Regions from separate parts of the Paenarthrobacter sp. NEAU-H11 genome, predicted to be linked through region 3. Evidence: riboswitches for the same ligand, from Rfam matches in the RefSeq annotation. Region 3 holds a riboswitch; each other region holds the start of a gene.
The links. A riboswitch is a leader RNA that binds a small molecule or an ion and turns the genes downstream of it on or off. The one in region 3 is predicted to bind thiamine pyrophosphate.
Positions count from the first base shown of each region.

Region 1 (4,977 bases), on a different contig from region 3:
AAGGCTGCCCAGGAGCGGAAGGACGCCGAGGCCCGCCGGGCCAACGCGGCCAAGGCTCTGCCGACCGGCGCCGCCTTCGGCCAGCAGCCGGGCGACTTCGATCCGTCCCAGCTGAACCTGCCCAAGGGCTTCGACAAGTTCCTCGGCAAGTAAGCACGCCTGGCCCAACTAAGTAGCGCCAAGTGTCGTTTTGACGGTTCATAACGACACTTGGCGCTACCTAGTTGGGATGTCGGGGCTGTGGATTAGGGTTGGGTCATGTTCAAGCAGAGGGTAGTGTTCGTGCACGGCGCGGGCAGCTTCGGCGCCGCGGCCTGGCCCCGCCAGCATGGCCTGGCACTGTCCTATGACGCACTGTTCCTGCGCCGCCACGGCTACGATCCCGTGGCAGAGCCGGTGGAATCATCCTTCGAAGAGGACGCGGGGATCCTGCTGCGGTCACTGGCCGACGACGGCAGGGGCGCCGTCGGCGGGCACGTCGTGGCACATGCCCAAGGCGCCGTCGCAGCGATGATGGCCGCCGTCGAACGCCCCGACCTTGTCTACTCGCTGACGCTGGTGGAGCCGGCCTGCCTATCGCTGACCGCGGAACTGCCGGCGACGGCGGCGCACATTGCGCTGATGAAGCCGCTCCTGGACGTCCGGCACCAACTCGGCGACGAGGACTTCCAGCGGGAATTCGTGCGCCGGGTCTACGCCACGGACCTGCAGCACCCGGTCACCGTGGAAGAGAAGCGGTCCGCCCGGCGGCTCCGGCTGCAGGTGCCGTCGTGGGAAGCTCCGCTGCACATCGTGCCGGGCGTGCCTACGCTCGTCCTCACGGGCGGCTGGGAGCCGCTCTACGAAGAGATCGCGGGCTACCTCCGGGAGACCGGCGCCCTCCACCGCACTGCGGCGGGAGGGCACCGGCCCCAGGATTCAGTAGAGGGGGACCGCATCATCCGCTCGTTCATCGGCGATGCCAGCCGGGTCCGGGCACGCGCCTCCTGACGCCCTAGCTTCCGGCGGCAACACGGGGCTCCGGCAGGTACACCTTGCCGCCGGCTGCCCGGAATTCCTCGCTTTTCCCCTTCATCCCCGCGGCCGCCGCCAGGGCCGCCTGCGACTCCGCCGAGCCAAATTCGTCCCGGATGTCCTGGCTGATCCTCATGGAGCAGAACTTGGGACCGCACATGGAACAGAAGTGCGCGGTCTTGGCAGGTTCTGCGGGCAGGGTCTCATCATGGAAGGCTTCCGCCGTGACCGGGTCCAGGGACAGCGCGAACTGGTCGCGCCAGCGGAATTCGAAGCGTGCCTTGGACAGCGCATCATCGCGCTCGTGCGCCCCCGGGTGGCCCTTGGCAAGGTCTGCCGCGTGTGCGGCGATCTTGTAGGTGATCACCCCGGTCTTGACGTCGTCCTTGTTGGGCAGCCCCAGGTGTTCCTTCGGGGTGACATAGCAGAGCATGGCAGTGCCGTAGCGTGCGATCTCCGTGGCACCGATGGCCGAGGTGATGTGGTCGTAGCCCGGTGCAACGTCGGTAACCAGGGGCCCGAGTGTGTAGAACGGCGCACCCTTGCACAGCTCCTGCTGGCGCTCTACGTTCTCGCGGACCAGGTGGAACGGGATGTGCCCCGGACCTTCCACCATCACCTGCACGTCGAATTCCCAGGCGCGCGCCGTCAGCTCAGCCAGTGTGTCCAGTTCGGCGAACTGGGCAGCGTCGTTGGCATCCGCCGTCGCCCCTGGCCGCAGCCCGTCACCCAGGGAGAAGGCGACGTCGTACTTCGCGAAGATTTCGCACAGCTCATCGAAGTGCGTGTAGAGGAAGTTTTCCTGGTGGTGGGCCAGGCACCAGCCTGCCATGATCGAACCGCCGCGGGACACGATGCCTGTCACCCGGTTGGCTGTCAGGGGCACGTAACGCAGCAGGACGCCGGCGTGGATGGTCATGTAATCCACACCCTGCTCGCACTGTTCAATGACGGTGTCGCGGAAGATCTCCCAGGTAAGGGCATTGGCTTCCCCGTTGACCTTCTCGAGGGCCTGGTAGATGGGGACGGTGCCGATGGGGACGGGGGAGTTGCGGAGGATCCATTCGCGGGTGGTGTGGATGTCATCGCCGGTGGAAAGGTCCATGACGGTGTCGGCGCCCCACTGCGTTGCCCACTGCAGTTTGTCCACCTCCTCCGCGATGGAACTGGTAACGGCCGAGTTGCCGATGTTGGCGTTGATTTTCACCAGGAAGGCCTTGCCGATAATCATCGGCTCGGACTCGGGGTGGTTGATGTTGCTGGGGATGATGGCGCGGCCCGCGGCCAGCTCGCTGCGGACCAGTTCAACATCGCAGTTCTCGCGCAGCGCCACAAAGCGCATCTCCGGGGTGATCACGCCCTGCCGCGCGTAGTGCATCTGCGTCACGGTCCTGCCGTCGACGGCGCGGCGGGGCACCGGGCGCGCTCCCTTCCACTCGGCGCTGGCGGCGCCGCGGCGGACAGCCGAGCGGCCGTCGTCGAGCAGGTTCCGTTCCCTGCCGCTGTACGCCTCGGTGTCTCCGCGTGCTTCGATCCAGTCCGTCCGGAAGGGCGGGAGGCCGATGACGGGGTCGCTGCCAGGTCCCGCCGTCCGGTAGGTCCGGAACGGCCTGTTCGGCGTCCCGTTCGGGGAAGGTTCCAGCGCAATCTCCGTCACCGGGACCCTGATCCCCGTGCCGGCATCCTCAAGGTAGGCCAGTGAATGGGATTTCAGGGACTGGGTCACCGGTGGCTGGTTGCCGGCTGCTCCCATGGCCGGACGGTCTTGGGCAGGGTTCAGCTGTGCATTTTGTGTACTCAAGGAATACTCACTTCCTTCGCCGGCATTACCCGGACAGGTTCAACGGTCGCAGGCTGCGTCAGCCCGATCTCAGCCCCTGCAGGGGCACCCGTGTGGTCAAGATGTAAGCTACCACACGCCCCCGGAAGGGCGGCGTCACATTTGCGGGTGCTAGCCTGACCGGGCATCGAAAGGAAGCCCGATGGCAGACATCATTCACTTTCGCGGACCCGTCCTGACCGCACCGGACCGGGTACGCCATGGACTCTGGTCGGTGGACGGCAAGCTCACGTTCAGCCGGCCAACTGCCCCTCCGGCGCGGGAGCTCGGCGGCTGGGTGCTGCCGGGATTCGCTGACGCCCACTGCCACATCGGACTGGGCCCCGCCGGCCCGGTCGAACCCGCCCTTGCACGGGAACAGGCGCTGGCTGACCTCAACGCCGGAACCCTGCTGGTCCGCGACGCCGGCTCACCTGCCGATACCCGCTGGATGCAGGGCGGCCGGGACTTTCCGGTGCTGATCCGGGCAGGACGGCATGTGGCCCGCACGCGCCGCTACCTGCGCGGCTTTGCGGCGGAGGTCGAACCCGACGGGCTCGTGGAGGCCGTGCGGAAGCAAGCACGCGACGGCGACGGCTGGGTCAAACTGGTGGGCGACTGGATCGACCGGAGCGCCGGCGACCTCGCGCCCTCCTTTCCTGCCGCCGTCGTCCGTGACGCTGTCCAGGCTGCCCATGATGAAGGTGCCCGGGTCACGGCGCATTGCTTCGCCGAGGACACCCTGGACCAGATGCTGGACGCCGACATTGACTGCATTGAGCACGCCACGGGGCTGCTGCCCCGCCACCTGCCCCGGTTCGTGGAGCAGGGCGTGCCGATCGTGCCCACCCTCATCAACATCGCTACCTTTCCTGACATAGCGGAGCAGGCAGACGCCAAGTTTCCGCGCTACGCCGCCCACATGCGCGCCCTGTGGGAACGCAGGCTGGAACGGGTGGCGGAGGCCCATTCCGCCGGCGTACGCATCTTTGCCGGGACGGACGCAGGCAGCGTGGTCCGCCACGGGAGGATCGCAGATGAGATCCTCGCCCTGCACGGGGCCGGCCTGCCCATGCCTGCGGCCCTGGATGCCGCCTGCTGGGCAGCCCGCACGTGGCTGGGAGCGGACAACCTGGAGGAAGGCGCGCGGGCCGACGTCGTGGTGTGCCGCGAAGACCCGCGGACCACCCCGGAAACGATCAGGGCGCTGGAACACGTGGTGCTGGGCGGCCGCATCATCCGCTGAGTTATTTTAGGCCGCCACTTGGAATAAATTGAAGCTTCAAGTAATTTTAATATGTGACAGGCCGCCGACGGGACGGCCTCCAATACAAGGAGCCTTCAAATGACCGACGCAGCCGCCCGCCAGGATCTCCTTCCTGCCGACCTCGCCATGGGCACCGTGATGCTCAAGGTGGGCGACATGAAGGTCATGACCGATTACTACCAGCGGGCCCTCGGCCTGGAGGTCGTCGCGGAGCAGGACGGCGGGCTCTACCTCGGCCGGCTGCAGAAACCGCTGGTGCACCTGGCTCCCGCTCCGGGCCTGACGCTTCCGGGCCGGGGAGAGGCCGGCCTCTTCCACACCGCGCTGCTGTTCGAGAACCAGGCAGACCTGGCCGCGACCATCGCCACGGCCGCGCAGTTTGAACCCCGTTCCTTCACCGGCAGCGCAGACCACCTTGTCAGCGAGGCCTTCTACTTCACCGACCCCGAAGGCAACGGGATCGAACTCTACTGGGACCGGCCGCGCAGCAGTTGGTCCTGGAACGGCACTGACGTGGTGATGGACAGCCTGGCCCTTCCGCCGCAGCGCTATTTGGAGCAGCACCTCACTGAGGAGTCCCTGGAACGCCAGCGGGGAACCGTTGCGGGCGTGGGCCATGTGCACCTCCAGGTGGGCGACGTCCAGACCGCCCGCGACTTCTACGTGGGGACCCTCGGCTTCGAAAAGACCGCAGGCTGGCACGGCCAGGCCCTGTTCGTCTCGGCGGGCCGCTACCACCACCACATGGCAATGAACGTATGGAACAGCCGCGGCGCGGGGCCGCGCAAGGACACCCTCGGCCTGGGTGAGGTCCTCATCGAAGTGCCGTCGGGGGACGACGTCGGCGCCCTCGCCGACCGGCTCAAGGTTGCCGGTG
Region 1 covers NZ_JBNZGA010000001.1:18,282-23,258, reverse strand. Annotated here, with positions in the region: gene ffh (signal recognition particle protein) at 1-153, shown strand, start outside; gene ACQ3DC_RS00125 (alpha/beta fold hydrolase) at 259-990, shown strand; gene thiC (phosphomethylpyrimidine synthase ThiC) at 995-2,815, opposite strand; TPP riboswitch at 2,810-2,917, opposite strand; gene ACQ3DC_RS00115 (amidohydrolase family protein) at 2,997-4,079, shown strand; gene ACQ3DC_RS00110 (VOC family protein) at 4,179-4,977, shown strand, end outside.
Region 1: linked by a shared signal. The riboswitch ahead of thiC (phosphomethylpyrimidine synthase ThiC) and the one ahead of thiD (bifunctional hydroxymethylpyrimidine kinase/phosphomethylpyrimidine kinase) in region 3 are both predicted to bind thiamine pyrophosphate.

Region 2 (4,977 bases), on a different contig from region 3:
GCATGGCAGCGAGGGTTCCCAGCACGAACCGGTGCGGGAGGCGCGCCTTCTGCGCCAGCGCATCAGCGAGGTCTGTGGGGTCGGTGCAGCTCATCAGCAGAACTGCCGGCAGGGCAATCGCCAGCCCCCGCAGCATGAAGCCCACGCCCAGCTCCAGTGAGCCTTCGCTCATGGTCCAGATGCCGACGTCGATCAGCGTCTTTCCGCTGTCCGGCGCCAGGATGGAGGTGCTCCAGCCTCCCACTGCGGCGGCGAGGATCAGCGGCCAGCCGCGCTGCCACAGCAGTGCGAGCGTCAGGCCGGCCAGCGGAAACAGCAGGACCTCAAAGACCAGTGCCACCGATGCGGACACCCAGTCTATGGAAAGCGCAAGCACGGCCGTAATGAGGAAGACGGCGGCGAACTTGCTGAGGGGGTTCGCCCGGGTCAGCAGCGCGTTGTTGCCGCGAAGGTTCAGCTCCTGCCTCATGGTGCCGCCGGTTCCGCCGCGGCCATCCGCAGTTCCGTTCCACCCAGCGCCGCCGTGAATTCGGCGTCATGGGTCACGGAGACCACGGCGGTGCCGGCATCCAGCAGCTCGGACAGGAACGATGCCAGCTCCGCCCACGTGTTGGCGTCCTGGCCGAACGTAGGCTCGTCCAGGACCAGCACCTGGGGATGCGCGGCCAGGACCGTTGCCACGGACAGCCGCCGCTTCTCCCCGCCCGAAAGCGTGTAGGGGTTGGCATCCACAAGATGGGTAAGCCGCAGGCGCTCCAGCAGTTCGTCCACGCGCTCCTCACCATGGCCAAGGTGCCGGGGGCCAAACAGCAGTTCGTCCAGCACCTTCCCTGTGACGAACTGGTGTTCGGGTTCCTGGAACACGGTGCCGATCCGCTCGATGAGCTGATCGGCCTTCCACTTGTACGGGTCTATTCCGGCGCCGCGGCTCAGGTCCAGCGTGGCCGAAACCTTGCCGGCCACGGGCTCCAGGAGCCCGGCAAGCGTCAGGGCAAACGTGGACTTCCCGGCCCCGTTCGGCCCCGTGACGGCCAAGGCGTGCCCGGCCCGGACCTGCGCGGAAATACCTGCCTGCACGGGTACCGGCGGAACCTTCCGGAAGCCGCTGCGCCGCGCCCGTTCACGGGACACCGCCAGTTCCTCGGCAGCGAGCAGGAGGCCACCCGCCCCGCTGGCTGGATCCGCCGCACGCAGCCGGGTGTCCGGAACATAGCCGGGCACCCACACCCCGGCAGCAATCAGCATGCTCCGGGCCTCCCTGAGCACCTGGTCCGGCGGACCGTCCAGCAGCACGGCGTCCTTCGCGTCGGTGCCGGGCTGCAGCACCACGATCCGGTCCACCAGGTCCTTCCACACGGACACCCTGTGCTCCACCACCACCAGGGTGGCGCCGGTCTTGTCCAGGCACCGCGCCACGGCGTCGCGGACCTCCAGCACGCCGGCCGGGTCCAGGTTGGCCGTCGGCTCGTCCAGCAGGATCAGGCCGGGACGCATGGCAAGGATGCCTGCGAGCGCCAGCCGCTGTTTCTGCCCGCCGGAGAGTACCGACGTCGGATGGTCCAGCGGGAGGTGGGAAAGTCCGACGTCGTCCAGCGCCTCGTGCACGCGGCTCCAGATGGCGTGGCGGGGCACGGCGAGGTTCTCGGCGCCGAAGGCGGCGTCGTCACCCACGCGCGACAGGACCACCTGCGTCTCGGGATCCTGCTGCATAAGGCCGGCGCGCCCGCGCTGCTCGCGGGGGGAGGCTCCGTCAACCAGCAGCGAACCCGACTCGTCGGAATCGCCGGCCGCGCCGCCGTCGTCGTTCACATCCCCCAGGACCCCCGCCAAAGCATGGAGGAGGGTGGACTTGCCGGCGCCGGAAGGCCCCAAAAGCAGCACCCGCTCTCCCGGACGGATGTCCAGGTCGAGGGCATGGACCGCCGGCCTGGTGCGCCCGGCATGCCGCCAGCCCCAGCCGCGGGCCGTGACGGCGGCGGGACGCACTGCGGTGGGCGCGCCCTGGCGGGAAGGTGCCGACATCAGGAGAAAACAGGCTCCGTAGCTGCCTTCCGCGACGCGAACGAGCTCAGGACCCCGGTCCTGGCCAGCCCCCGGGTGGCGATCCAGGACAGGGCGCCGGCGATGATCGCGCCGGAGATGGCGGTGAAGACGATGTACACCAGCTTGTCCCCGCCGGAGTAGGCGATGTTCCAGCCCCACGGAGCGAAGGAGTCGTTGAGGCCGCAGAAGAGACCGGCGGCGGCACCGGCCAGCAGTGCCACGGGCAGGTTGAACTTCCGGTACACGAAGATGGCGAAGATGATCTCGGCGCCGAGGCCCTGGACGAAGCCGGAGAACAGCACGGAAGCCCCATACTGGGACCCCATGAGCAGCTCACCGGTGGCGGCTACCGTCTCACAGAACAGCGCGGCGCCGGGCTTGCGAATGATGAGCATGCCCAGCACGGCCGGGATCATCCAGCCGCCGGCGATCAGGCCGGTCAGTGGCGGGTAGGTGGCGTTCATGGGGCCGGACACTGCGGCCGCGCCCTGGGACCAGGCCCAGAAAATGACACCGCCGGCGATGGCAATGAGGGCCGCCACCACGATGTCCACGACGCGCCAGGACTTGCTGCTGGTCTTCTTGACTGCTGTTGTTGCCATGTGATCCTCCTGAGGAACAGGAGGGGAAAGTGGACGCGGCTGCCGGCACTGCTGCCGCTGCGCGCACTTCGAGAACTCGACTCCCTTGCGCCGGTACTAACCGGATCAGGTTCGAGGGTCTGCGGCTGCCCGCACTCTCAGCGCCCACCTGCGGATCCTGGCATTGCCAGTGATGCCCGACGGCGGCGCTCCCCTGTCGTTGAATGTTGCTTTTGCTTGAAATGATTCGTTGCAGAAATACCCTGTTGGGCGTTGTCCAGTTTACACCGCGGCGGGGGTAGATTGTGGGCCATGGCTGCCAATTCCCCGCATGTGACCGACTTCGACCCGGATTCCGATGCCATCCAGCCGGAGGGATCGCTGGCGGCACTGATCGCCCGGATTGAAGGCGAAGTCCGGGAACTGCAGTTTCCAGGCTTCTCCCTCGACGACTCCCTGAACCTGGGACTGCTCCTCGTGGAGCTGGGCAAGGAGCGCGGGCTGCCCATCGCGATTGACATCACGAAGGGCGGGCAGGTTCTGTTCCATGCGGCGCTGCCCGGTGCGACGCCGGATAACGATCACTGGATCCGGGCGAAGCAGCGCACGGCGGCACGGTATGAGGTCCCCTCACTGCTGGTGGGATTGCGCGGCCGGCTTCGCGGCGGCCGGATCGAGGACCAGGGATGGTTCGACCAGGGCCGGTACGCCGCGCACGGCGGCTCCTTCCCGCTGTACGTCACCGGAGTGGGCGCCGTGGCCACCGTTACGGTTTCAGGGCTTCCCCAAGTGCAGGATCACGACCTGGTGGTCGAAGCCCTGCGCGAAATGCTCCACTCCGCGGGGGCGGACTAATGCCAAGGCTGGCGGACTGACCCACACTGCACGCACGTCCACCGGCAGCAGAATACAAAGGCTGCTTAGCATTTATTAGTAATCATGCTTACTATGTTGTCTCCCGGGTTTTGAGGAGAACAGGACATGGCAGCAAGCACCCGCCTGGCGGGCCCGCGAACACGCCTGCAAAAGGCCGCCCTCGGAACGGGAATAGTCTTCGTCCTTTTCGGCGTCCTGGGCTTCATCCCGGGCGTTACCTCCAACTATGGCTCGTTGGGCCTTGCAGGACCTGGTTCAGGGGCGCTGCTACTGAGCGTCTTCCAAGTGTCCATTCTCCTCAACGCGCTCCACCTGCTCTTCGGGATTGCAGGGGTCCTGATGGCGCGGACGCATCCCCAGGCCAGGAACTTCCTCATCTACGGGGGCGTGACCTACCTGCTCCTGTGGTTGTACGGCTTCCTTGCGGGCGACACCACGCCTGCCAATTTCCTCCCCGCGAACAACGCAGACGACTGGCTGCACCTGGCACTCGGCCTGGCCATGATTGCGCTGGCCATCATCCTGGCCGCCCGAGGCCCCGCCGTTCCCGCAGGCGTTGCCAGCAGCGACAGCAGCAACAGCGGCGACAGCGGCAACCGGTCAGGAAGCCTCAGCGACGATGTCACGGAACCGGCACCAACGCCGCACCTGAAGGAGCACTATGAAAATCCCTGAAGCGCGCGGTCCTGCCAGCACCGCCTTGTTCGCCCTTCTCACGGAGGCGCCCGGCACCCTTGGCACCCGCCCCTGCGGCCGCACCGCCGATGACCGAACCCTGGATGACGGAACCGCGGCGCTGCACCGGGCGGTCACCGGCCAGTTGGCTGCCACCCCGGACATCATTGGCGACGACGATCTCCAGCTGACGCTCTTCTGCCTCTACGAGCTCCACTACAGCGGACTCGAAGGCGTCAGCGATGAGTGGGAATGGGCGCCGGGACTGATCCAGGTCCGCCGCCTGCTGGAAAAACCGTTCGAGTCAGCGCTCAGGCTGGCCGCCCGGGAAGCAGCCGGCGAACTGGAGCTTCCCGCGGCCTCGCGTCCCACCAGCGATGCCGTGGCCGATGTCCTGTTCAGCCTCGCAGCCCGCGACACCGGCCCCAGCCTCTCACGGTACGTGGCAAAGAAGGCCAGCCTGGACCAGCTCAAGGAATTCCTGATCCATAAGTCCATCTACCAGCTGAAGGAGGCGGATCCCCATACCTTTGCCATTCCCCGGCTGGCCGGGCGCCCCAAGGCCGCGCTGGTGGAAATCCAGGCGGATGAGTACGGCGGCGGACGTCCCGAACGGATGCACAGCGCACTTTTCGCCCGCACCCTGCGAGGCCTGGGAATGGCGGACGAATACGGCGCCTACGTCGATTCCGTCCCGGCCGTCTCCCTCGCCGCAGTGAACCTGATGTCCCTGTTCGCGCTGAACCGCCGGCTGCGGGGTGCCATCACCGGGCACCTTGCCATCTATGAGATGACCTCCTCC
Region 2 covers NZ_JBNZGA010000003.1:309,030-314,006, forward strand. Annotated here, with positions in the region: gene ACQ3DC_RS06195 (energy-coupling factor transporter transmembrane component T family protein) at 1-469, opposite strand, end outside; gene ACQ3DC_RS06200 (ABC transporter ATP-binding protein) at 466-2,022, opposite strand; gene ACQ3DC_RS06205 (ECF transporter S component) at 2,022-2,645, opposite strand; TPP riboswitch at 2,710-2,850, opposite strand; gene ACQ3DC_RS06210 (heme-degrading domain-containing protein) at 2,937-3,479, shown strand; gene ACQ3DC_RS06215 (DUF4383 domain-containing protein) at 3,606-4,175, shown strand; gene ACQ3DC_RS06220 (iron-containing redox enzyme family protein) at 4,162-4,977, shown strand, end outside.
Region 2: linked by a shared signal. The riboswitch ahead of ACQ3DC_RS06205 (ECF transporter S component) and the one ahead of thiD (bifunctional hydroxymethylpyrimidine kinase/phosphomethylpyrimidine kinase) in region 3 are both predicted to bind thiamine pyrophosphate.

Region 3 (4,977 bases):
CCGCCGCGCCAGTCCCCCATGCCCGGGCCGCCGTTGGTGGCGTGGCGGTGGGGCGCGTGGTGGTAGTCAAGGAGCGTGGTGGTCTGGTGGTCCACGCGAAGGATCACGTCGCCGCCGTTGCCGCCGTTGCCGCCGTCGGGACCACCCAGCGGCTTGAACTTCTCACGGTGGACGGAGACGCACCCGTGGCCGCCGGTACCGCCGGATACGTGCAGTACTACCCGGTCTACAAAGCTGGCCACGTGGATCTCCTCAGTGCTGTTTCCTGGACACCCAAGGGCGCCAAGACGATTGTAATGCGGTTAAAAGAACAGTGGAGCGGACCACATGGCCCGCTCCACCGCTTCAGAACTGGTTGTTACTCTGCAGCTGCAGCAGCAACGATGTTGACGACGCGACGACCGCGGCGGGTGCCGAATTCAACGGCGCCCGGGGTCAGGGCGAACAGGGTGTCGTCGCCGCCGCGGCCAACGCCGGCGCCCGGGTGGAAGTGGGTGCCGCGCTGGCGGACGATGATCTCGCCTGCGGAAACTACCTGGCCGCCGAAGCGCTTGACGCCGAGGTACTGTGCGTTGGAGTCACGACCGTTGCGAGTGGAGCTCGCGCCCTTTTTATGTGCCATCTGAAATGCCTGCCTCTAAATTCTGGGGAATCTGCTGAAAAACCTGAACAGTAACGGAAGGTTACTTGATACCAGTGATCTTGACCTTGGTCAGTTCCTGGCGGTGACCCTGGCGCTTCTTGTAACCGGTCTTGTTCTTGAACTTCTGGATCACAATCTTAGGACCACGGAGGTCCTGGAGGATCTCAGCCGTAACAGTTACCTTGGCCAGGTCAGCAGCGGCGGAGGTGACCTTGTCACCATCAACCAGGAGCAGTGCGGGCAGCTGAATGGTGCTGCCAGCTCCACCGGCGACGCGGTTCAGGGTAACGAAGTCTCCAACGGAAACCTTCTCTTGGCGGCCGCCTGCGCGGACAATCGCGTACACCACTTGGGAACTCACTTCTCTCGACGTTTATTACAAATTTGCGTGCGGAACCCGGTTCCATAATTGGTTGGGCTCTCGCTGTGCCTCAACGCCGTGGGGTCATAACCCAAGTGTTGGCGTAAGCACCGAAGATCTAGAATACGCTAGTTTTGGCTTCGGCCGCAAATGAGGCTGGTTCCGGCGGGTTGTCTGTGATAGGTACCACAACACATTTCCCTGGCCGGGGGGGTGCCCCACCATAGTACCGGCGCGGCGGCCGTCCGGACGTCAGGAATGAAGGCGCGGCGCGTCGAAAAATTCAACTTCCAGGCGGCAGGACTGCCTGAATGCCGTGGCCATGGCATCCTTCTCATGCGCCGGAGCGGTGCGCCCCGCACTGTCCACAATGGCAACCGCCCTGCGGGTGGCCGCGGCGAAGTCCTCATCCGCGTATGTGCGCAGCCACTCCGCGTAGGGATGGCCCGCCGGCTCCCCGGCAGCCACGAACTGTGCGTGGAGCGTTTTGCCCACCTCCGCGTACAGCCAGAAGCAGGGCAGGACGGCTGCCGCCAGCACGGCATAACTGCCCGACGCCGATGCCGCCACCAGGTGGTCCACGTAGGACTTGGTCACGGGTCCCAGCTGCGGCTCAACGGTCCGGGTACTGAGCCAGGAGCGGTGCAGTTCAGACTCGACCTCCAGGCATTGCGCGGCGGAACGTGCCCAGAAGAGTTGCTCTGCCTCGGTGGGGGCCAGGGCACTTGTCCGCGCGAGCACCCGTGAATAACCGTTGAGGTAGATGGCGTCCTGGGCCAGGTAGTAGCCAAACTGTTTCTCGGCCAGGTCGCCGGAGGCCAGGTCCCGGATAAACGCCAGGGAGTAGATGGCTTCCAGGTGCTCCTCCGCTTCAGCCCACAGCCGCGCCGCGAAGCTGCCTTCAGCAGGCTCCGGCTGAAGGTGGTGGAAGTGGTGGACTGGTCCGTTGCCCGTACCCACCTCCAGCGACTCCGAGGCCTCCAGCGCGCCGGACAGCCAGGGCTTGACCTCCCGGAGGGCTGCCTCCCAGTCCCCCAGCCGCACCTGGACTGTGGCCATGGCTGATGACAGTGAACAACCGGTGCCGTGGCTGTTCAGCGTTGCCACCCGCTTGCCCGGGACCACCACCACGTCCTGGCCAAGCGTGCCTGCAGTGTCGACAAGGGCGTCGGGGCATTCGTCCCCGGCCAGGTGTCCGCCCTTCACAAGCACCGTCGCCCCGGTGGCGGAAGAGAGCTCTCGGCCCTGTTCCAGGGCGCCTTCCCAGCTCTCCTGCACGTTCCCGCCCACCAGCATGGCAAGTTCAGCCAGGTTGGGCGTGATGAGGTGCGCCAGCGGCAGCAGCTCGCGAAGTGCGGCTTCGGCGGATTCCTGCAGGAGCCGGTCACCGCTGGTGGCCACCATGACAGGGTCCAAAACCACGACGCCGGGACGGACTTTTTCGAGCCACGCCCGGACAGCTTCGATCACCGCGACATCACCCAGCATCCCGATTTTCACGGCGTCGATGCTGATGTCCTCACTGAGCGCGTCAAGTTGCCGGGTGAGGAAGGCAGCAGGGGGTACGTGGACGCCGCGTACGCCGCGGGTGTTTTGTGCGGTGAGGGCAGTGATGGCGGCCATTCCGTAGCCGCCGTGGGCCGCGATGCTTTTCAGGTCCGCCTGGACGCCGGCTCCGCCGGACGGATCCGAGCCCGCGATCGAGAGGACCCGGGGCACGTGCCGCCGCTGGCCGGACTGTGCTGCAGGGGCAGGGGCGCCCTGAGGGGTGGCAGCGGGCAATTCGAGAGTTGAAGACAAGAGACATCCCTTCGCCGGTGCTAGCCGGACAGGTTCAACGGGTGTGGATCTCAGCCCGCTCTGTGCGCGGCACCCCGTGTCGGTTCACCAGCCTAGCTTTTTTGCGGTACGCAGGGCGAAGGTGACGCAGTGCGACTGGTGCGGCCTTAAATGCCGGATGCCCGGCCGTCCACACGTGGTGGGCGGCCGGGCATCCAGCGTGTCGCGTGCGGTGGCCTAGAGTTCCGAAGCGGGAACCCCGACACCCAGGATGATGGGCTCCGCGGCAGGCTTGGCGTTGCCTGGCGCAGGGGCACCTGCCTGGTCAGCTTCCGGCGCCTTTGCAGAGTGTGAATGCCCTGCCGCCGCGGCGGGGACATTCTCGTGCTGCTCGACGGAGGTCTCGTTGGCCGCACCCTGGGCGCGGCTGGCGCTGCGGTTGCGGCGCGCCCGGCGCGGGCGGGACTGTTCCAGGGTGTGGTCGGAATAGTCCTTTTCGCGCAGCGCATGGGCAGCCTGCAGCGGCTCAGGCCGGACCTGCGGCGACTCCGCCTGCGGTGCCTGGACGTGCTGCGGTGCCTGGACGTGCTGCGGTGCCCGGACCTGCTCCGGTTCCCGCTGCTCCTTTTCCGGCGCCCGCCGTTCGGGCTGACCGGCTGTGGCTTCCGCGGCAGGGGCAGGCTCACCGAGGTGGGCGAAGGCTTCGGCGAGCCGGTCCAGCGTCAGGGCCGGCTTCGGCTGCTGCTCCTCCGCGTGCTCCACGAACGGCAGGGCAACCTTCTCCCCGCCAAAGGTGAGGACGGCGGCAGGCCGGGAGGCGTCGCCGTCGTGCTTCTCAGGTTCCGCCGGCTGGACCTGCGGAGCCTGCCGGGCCGCGGCTACCTCATCGTCGTGCAGGTGGGCGGCGTGTGCTGCCGCAGCAATATTGGCAAGGGCAAGCCTGGTGGCTTCGGCCTTCGCGTGCCGCTCGGCGTCCGTGGGGTCGGGGTGGACCGTGTGCACGTGGAGGGCGGCTGCAGGAGCAGCGTCCACCTGCTGGCCGCCGCGGCCACGGCGGCGCTTCCGGTCAGGACGGACGCCGGGCTGGCTGCTGTCCCCGCGCTGGGCCTCAGCGCGGTGGCTTTCATTCCGGACATCCGGGCGGGCGTCCGAGCGCTGAACGTGGTGTTCGGCCGCCACGATATTGGCCCGGCGGTGCTCCACGGGGTCATCGTGGGTCACCACGCCGCGGCCGGCGCAGGCCTCGCACTGCTCGCCAAACACTTCAAGCAGCCCGGTGCCCATCCGCTTGCGGGTCATCTGCACCAGGCCAAGGGACGTGACTTCGGCAACCTGGTGCTTGGTGCGGTCCCGTCCCAGGCACTCCACCATCCGACGGAGGACGAGGTCGCGGTTCGATTCCAGGACCATGTCGATGAAGTCGATGACGATAATGCCGCCGATATCGCGCAGGCGGAGCTGGCGTACCACTTCCTCCGCAGCTTCCAGGTTGTTCTTGGTGACCGTCTCTTCAAGGTTGCCGCCGCTGCCGGTGAATTTGCCGGTGTTGACATCCACAACAGTCATGGCCTCGGTGCGGTCGATCACCAGCGAGCCGCCGGAGGGCAGGAAGACCTTCCGCTCCAGTGCCTTGTGGATCTGTTCGTCGATCCGCCATGCGCTGAAGATGTCCTGGTCCTTGGTCCACTTCTCGAGGCGCCCCACCAGATCGGGAGCAACGTAGGTGACGTAGGCCTCAATGGTGTCCCAGGCTTCCTCGCCGGAGACGATCAGCTTGGAGAAGTCCTCGTTGAAGACGTCGCGGACCACCTTGATGGTCAGGTCCGGTTCGCCGTACAGCAGTTCCGGAGCAAGGATCTTGGTGGACTTCGACTGGCTTTCGATGCCTTCCCACTGGGCCCGCAGCCGGTTGATGTCGTGGGTCAGCTCTTCCTCGGAGGCGCCTTCCGCAGCGGTCCGGACAATAACGCCGGCCTGCTCGGGGAGGCGGTCCTTGAGGATCCGCTTGAGGCGGTTGCGTTCGACGTCGGGCAGCTTGCGGGAGATGCCGGTCATGGAACCGCCGGGAACGAAGACCAGGTAGCGGCCCGGCAGTGAGATCTGGCTGGTCAGGCGCGCGCCCTTGTGGCCCACGGGGTCCTTGGTGACCTGCACCAGGACGGTGTCGCCGGACTTGAGCGCGTTTTCAATGCGG
Region 3 covers NZ_JBNZGA010000008.1:138,731-143,707, forward strand. Annotated here, with positions in the region: gene obgE (GTPase ObgE) at 1-242, opposite strand, end outside; gene rpmA (50S ribosomal protein L27) at 359-622, opposite strand; gene rplU (50S ribosomal protein L21) at 684-992, opposite strand; gene thiD (bifunctional hydroxymethylpyrimidine kinase/phosphomethylpyrimidine kinase) at 1,257-2,804, opposite strand; TPP riboswitch at 2,794-2,891, opposite strand; gene ACQ3DC_RS12130 (Rne/Rng family ribonuclease) at 3,021-4,977, opposite strand, start outside.

Region 4 (4,977 bases), on a different contig from region 3:
TCCAGGCTGCGGAGGTATTCGCCGTAACTGACTTCGCCGTCCCAGGGCTTTCCGAGGGCCTCTGTCTGCAGCCGGAAATGGTTCAGGGAACGCTCGTCCGGGGCCGGCATGGTGCGCAGGATGCCCACTTTCCCGGCCAGCATGAGCTGTGCGGCTGCCATGCCGGTCATCAGCGATATCTGTGCGTTCCAGTCCTCCACGGGCAGCTGCGGGGCGGCGGCAATCCGGTAGCCGCCGTCGGGAAGCTGGACAATCTCCTGGTCCGGCATGTTCAGGCTGGCACCCTCCCGGGCGCGCTCCAGCTCCACGCGCTTGAGCCCCACCTCTTTAAGGAGGCGCAGCACAGGGGAAGGGCTGCCGGCGTCCAGTTCCGCCTGGGCGCCTTTGTAGCTGAGCTTGGTGCGGCTGCGCATCCGGGCACGCCGCACGGCCACGGCCGTGACCTCCGCGTCAACGTCAAGACGGAAGTCCCACACGAACGCGGAACAGTCCTGTCCCGGCAGGAGGCTTCCCGCCCCCTCGCTGATGACTTCGGGATGCAGCGGTATGCGGCCGTCCGGCGTGTAAAAAGTCTGTCCCCGACGCCGCGTCTCAGCGTCCAGCGGCCCGCCCGGAGTAACAAACGCCGGCACGTCGGCGATGGCATAGAGAACGTGGTAGCCGTTGCCGTCCCGCTCGATGAACAGCGCCTGGTCCAGGTCGGTGGACGATGCCGGATCGATGGTAATGAATTCAACGAAAGTCAGGTCATGGGACGGCAGTTGCAATGCGGACACCGCGGCCTCGGCGTCCTTCACGGCATCATCAGGGTAGGCGCCCGGCAGCTCAAGCTCACTCCGGAGCGCGCCCAGCGCCGCTTCGAGTGCGTTGGTGTGCTCGTGGACATTGGGGGCCAGCCGATGGTGTGACACGAAAATCAGCGTAGCCCGAATTTCGTCAATAGTGCACGGAAGCGGCCCGGAGAGGCACGGCAGTTCCGGCGCGGGATTATGGGCGGGCGGCGTCCAGGGCGCTGAGGAGCGAAGCGGCGGCCGCGGCCGGATCGTCAGCCTCGGTAATGGCCCGCACCACCACGATTCGGCGTGCGCCGGCTTCCACCACATCTTCGACGTTGGAGTGGTCGATGCCGCCAATCGCGAACCAAGGGACACCGCCGTCGGGCGTGTCCTCCTGCCCGTCCGCCCCGGCAACAGCCGTGGCGGCGTACCTCACCAGGTCAAGCCCGACGGCGGCCCGTCCGGGCTTGGTGGGTGTTGCCCAGAGCGGCCCCACGCAGAAGTAGTCCAGCGCCGAGGGGCCGGCGGCGGCAGCCAGGGCGGCGTCCACCTGCTCCGGGCTGTGGCTGGACAGGCCGATGGCCGCGTTGCCGTTCAACAGCGTCCGGGCCGCCTTGAGGGGCAGGTCCTTTTGGCCGATATGGAACACCGGGGCTCCGGACAGCACGGCGATGTCCGCCCTGTCATTCACCGCCCACAGCCGGCCGTGCCGCACCGCCGATTCCTTGAGTACGGCCAGGAGCTCCAGCTCCTCGGCGGCTTCGATGGACTTGTCCCGCAGCTGGATGATGTCCACCCCGCCCGCGAAGGCGGCATCGACGAACTGCGCGAAATCGCCCCGCTCCCGGCGCGCGTCCGTGCAGAGGTAGAGGCGTGCGGCCTGCACGCCGGAACTGCCTTCGGCGTTGAGAAAGGCGTCGGTAGCCGGGACGGGGGATGCAGCGGCAGGAGGGTGGGACACATTCATGGGTGCCAGCCTAGTTCCTCTACACTGGGCCTCGTACTGCGGGAGCCGCGGCAGCTGTCATAAAGCGCCGGGCTGAGAGGGCGTCAGAGCCGACCGCTTGACCTGATCCGGCTAATACCGGCGTAGGGAAGGAGACACTTATGCCCAATGCGCTCGACGCCCCGTACCGGCCCGCGCCCGGCTCCGCACTCAAGGCCGACGTTGCGGTCATCGGCGGGGGAGTCATCGGCCACGGCATCGCCTGGGAGGCGAGGCGGTCCGGACATTCAGCGGTGGTAATCGATGACGCCCCCGGCTCCGGTGCCAGCTGGGCCGCGGCGGGGATGCTTGCCCCGGTGAGCGAACTGCATTACCAGGAGGAGGACCTCCTGGAGCTCATGCTGGAGGCCTCCGGGCGCTGGCCGGGTTTCGCCGCTGGCCTTGCCGCGGCTGCCGGTTCGGATCCCGGGTATCTTACGACGCCGACCCTCGCCGTGGGTGCCGACGCTGCGGACCGGCAGGCGCTGCTGGACCTGCGCGAGGTGCAGCAGGCCCATGGACTGACGGTTGAGCCCCTCACCATCCGTGAAGCCCGGCGCCGGGAGCCGCTGTTGAGCCCGGCCATTGCCTCGGCGCTGAATACACCGGCGGACCACCAGGTGGACCCCAGGCTGCTGGTCGCCTGCTTCCGCCGTGCCCTGGCCCGGCACGCCGGCGGAACCGGCGGAAGCTTCGTGGCCGGAGCCGCCGAGGGCTACGCCGTGCCGGACCGGGCAGCGGGCCTGCTCTGGCGGGACGGAGCCGTCGCCGGTGTCACGCTGGAGGGCGGAGGAACGGTGGCGGCCAGGGAGACCGTAGTGGCCAACGGACTGCACGCTGCGGCCCTGACCGGGCTGCCGGAAAAGCTGCACCTGCCGTTGCGGCCGGTCCACGGTGACATCCTTCGCCTCGCCGTCCCCGCCCACCTCCAGCCGCTGCTGACCTCCACCGTCCGCGGACTGGTCCGCGGGATCCCTGTGTACATCGTCCCCCGGCAGGACGGCACCGTGGTGATCGGGGCAACGCAGCGTGAGGACGCACTGGGGAAGGACAGCGGAACCAGCGCGGGGGCAGTGTCGGCAGGGGGCGTCTACCAGTTGCTGCGCGACGCCCAGGTCCTGGTGCCTGCGGTGGCGGAACTTGAGCTGCTGGAATGCACAGCCCGGGCCCGTCCCGGCACACCTGACAACGCCCCGCTGCTCGGGCGGGTCTCTCTGGAGGACGGCCCTTCAGGGCAAAGCCGCGTGGAAGGGCTCATCATTGCCACCGGCTTCTTCCGCCACGGCGTCCTCCTCACCCCGGCAGCGGCGGCGATATGCCGGGACCTGCTCGAAGGCAGGGAGGACCCCCGCTGGGCACCCTTCAATCCCGGCCGCTTTTCCGGCGTCGCCGTTCGGCCTGCTGCAGCGGCCACCCTACCCAACCCCAAGGAGACAGCATGAACATCACCCTGAACGGAACCGGACATACAGTCGCCGACGGCGCGTCCATCACCACGCTCGTCACCGAGGTCACCGGCCGCGCACTGGCCGCTGACGGCCACGCAACCGACGGCCGGAAATTGGGCGTCGCCGTTGCGCGCAACGCCCAGGTGGTGCCCCGGAGCCAATGGTTCGCTACCGCACTCTCCGAGGGTGACGACGTCGAACTTGTCACGGCAGTACAGGGAGGCTGAACACCATGACGGAAACCCGCAGCACCCTCGACGGCACCCGGCCGGACCTTCATGATCCCCTGGTGATCGACGGCGTCGCGCTCGCGTCCCGGCTCATCATGGGCACGGGCGGCGCGCCCAGCCTTGACGGCCTCGGCGCCGCGCTCCTGGCCTCCGGCACCTCCCTCACCACCGTGGCCATGCGCCGCTATTCACCCCAGGAGGCAGGCTCGCTTTTCCAGCTCCTCCTGGACCACGGCATCAAGGTCCTGCCCAACACGGCGGGGTGCTTCACTGCCCGGGACGCCGTCCTCACCGCGGAGCTCGCCAGGGAGGCCCTGGAAACCGACTGGGTGAAGCTGGAAGTCATCGCTGACGAACACACCCTCCTGCCGGATGCCGTGGAACTCGTGGACGCCACCGAACAGCTGGTCAACCGGGGGTTCAAGGTTTTTGCGTACACCAATGACGACCCCGTCCTGGCGCTTCGGCTCGAGAACCTGGGAGCTACCGCGGTCATGCCGCTCGGCTCGCCCATTGGCACCGGCCTGGGCATCCTCAACCCGCACAACATCGAGCTCATCGTGTCCCGGGCCTCGGTTCCGGTGGTGCTGGATGCGGGAATCGGCACGGCGTCCGACGCCGCCCTCGCGATGGAACTCGGATGTGATGCCGTGCTCCTGGCCACGGCGGTGACCCGGGCACAGGACCCGGCCATGATGGGCGCCGCCTTCAAGCACGCCGTCATCGCAGGTAGGCTGGCGAAAGCGGCAGGTCGCATACCTCGCCGTGAACACGCGCTGGCGTCGTCGGCGATGGAAGGCCGGGCCGAGTTCCTGTAGGGCCCGCTTTCCGCCGGCCGGCGCCTTGATTCAAGGAGCAGCAGTGGCCGGCAAAGACGCCCTTCCCCCGGAACGAATCGACGAAGCCTTGGCTGGACTGCCTGATTGGCGGGCCGACAATGGCGGATTGGTCTCTGTCTTCAAGATGCCGACGGCGGTTGCCGCACTTGAGCTGATTGCCGCCGTCGGACGTCTGGCCGAGGAACAAAACCACCATCCCGACCTCGACTGGCGTTACAACCGCGTCTTTATCCGCTACACGTCCCACGACGCCGGGGGACAGGTGACTGACCGGGACATCGCGGCAGCTGCGGGAGCAAGTGAAGCTGCGGCAGCGTCGGGGGCCGTGGCCGAGCCGGCGAAGTACGTGCCGGGGCGTTAGTAGCCTCGCCACCAGCCACTGGTCCCTAAGCAGCAGTGGCCGCCACCCCTGGCGGGATGGCGGCCGCTGCTGCCGGTTGCCTTGCGCCGGCCCTATGCCCGGAGGATCGCCGTAAGCCTTTCGGCGTCCCGGCGCGCACGCGTGCGGCCAAGATACACGGCTGCTCCTGTTGCGGCGCCGGCGCCCAGCACGATGGGCAGGACCCACGGGATCCAGGTCAGCCCTGGCAGGTAGCCGAAACCGGCCGCCATCAGGACAATCCAGGTCAACGCCGCCATTGCTACGGCGACCCCGGCGGGCAGGCCTGCGCCATACTTGGCGTGCCGCTTGTCGTTTGC
Region 4 covers NZ_JBNZGA010000001.1:330,479-335,455, reverse strand. Annotated here, with positions in the region: gene ACQ3DC_RS01510 (RNB domain-containing ribonuclease) at 1-911, opposite strand, end outside; gene thiE (thiamine phosphate synthase) at 988-1,743, opposite strand; TPP riboswitch at 1,772-1,889, shown strand; gene thiO (glycine oxidase ThiO) at 1,884-3,203, shown strand; gene thiS (sulfur carrier protein ThiS) at 3,200-3,436, shown strand; gene ACQ3DC_RS01490 (thiazole synthase) at 3,442-4,257, shown strand; gene ACQ3DC_RS01485 (4a-hydroxytetrahydrobiopterin dehydratase) at 4,301-4,639, shown strand; gene ACQ3DC_RS01480 (hypothetical protein) at 4,732-4,977, opposite strand, start outside.
Region 4: linked by a shared signal. The riboswitch ahead of thiO (glycine oxidase ThiO) and the one ahead of thiD (bifunctional hydroxymethylpyrimidine kinase/phosphomethylpyrimidine kinase) in region 3 are both predicted to bind thiamine pyrophosphate.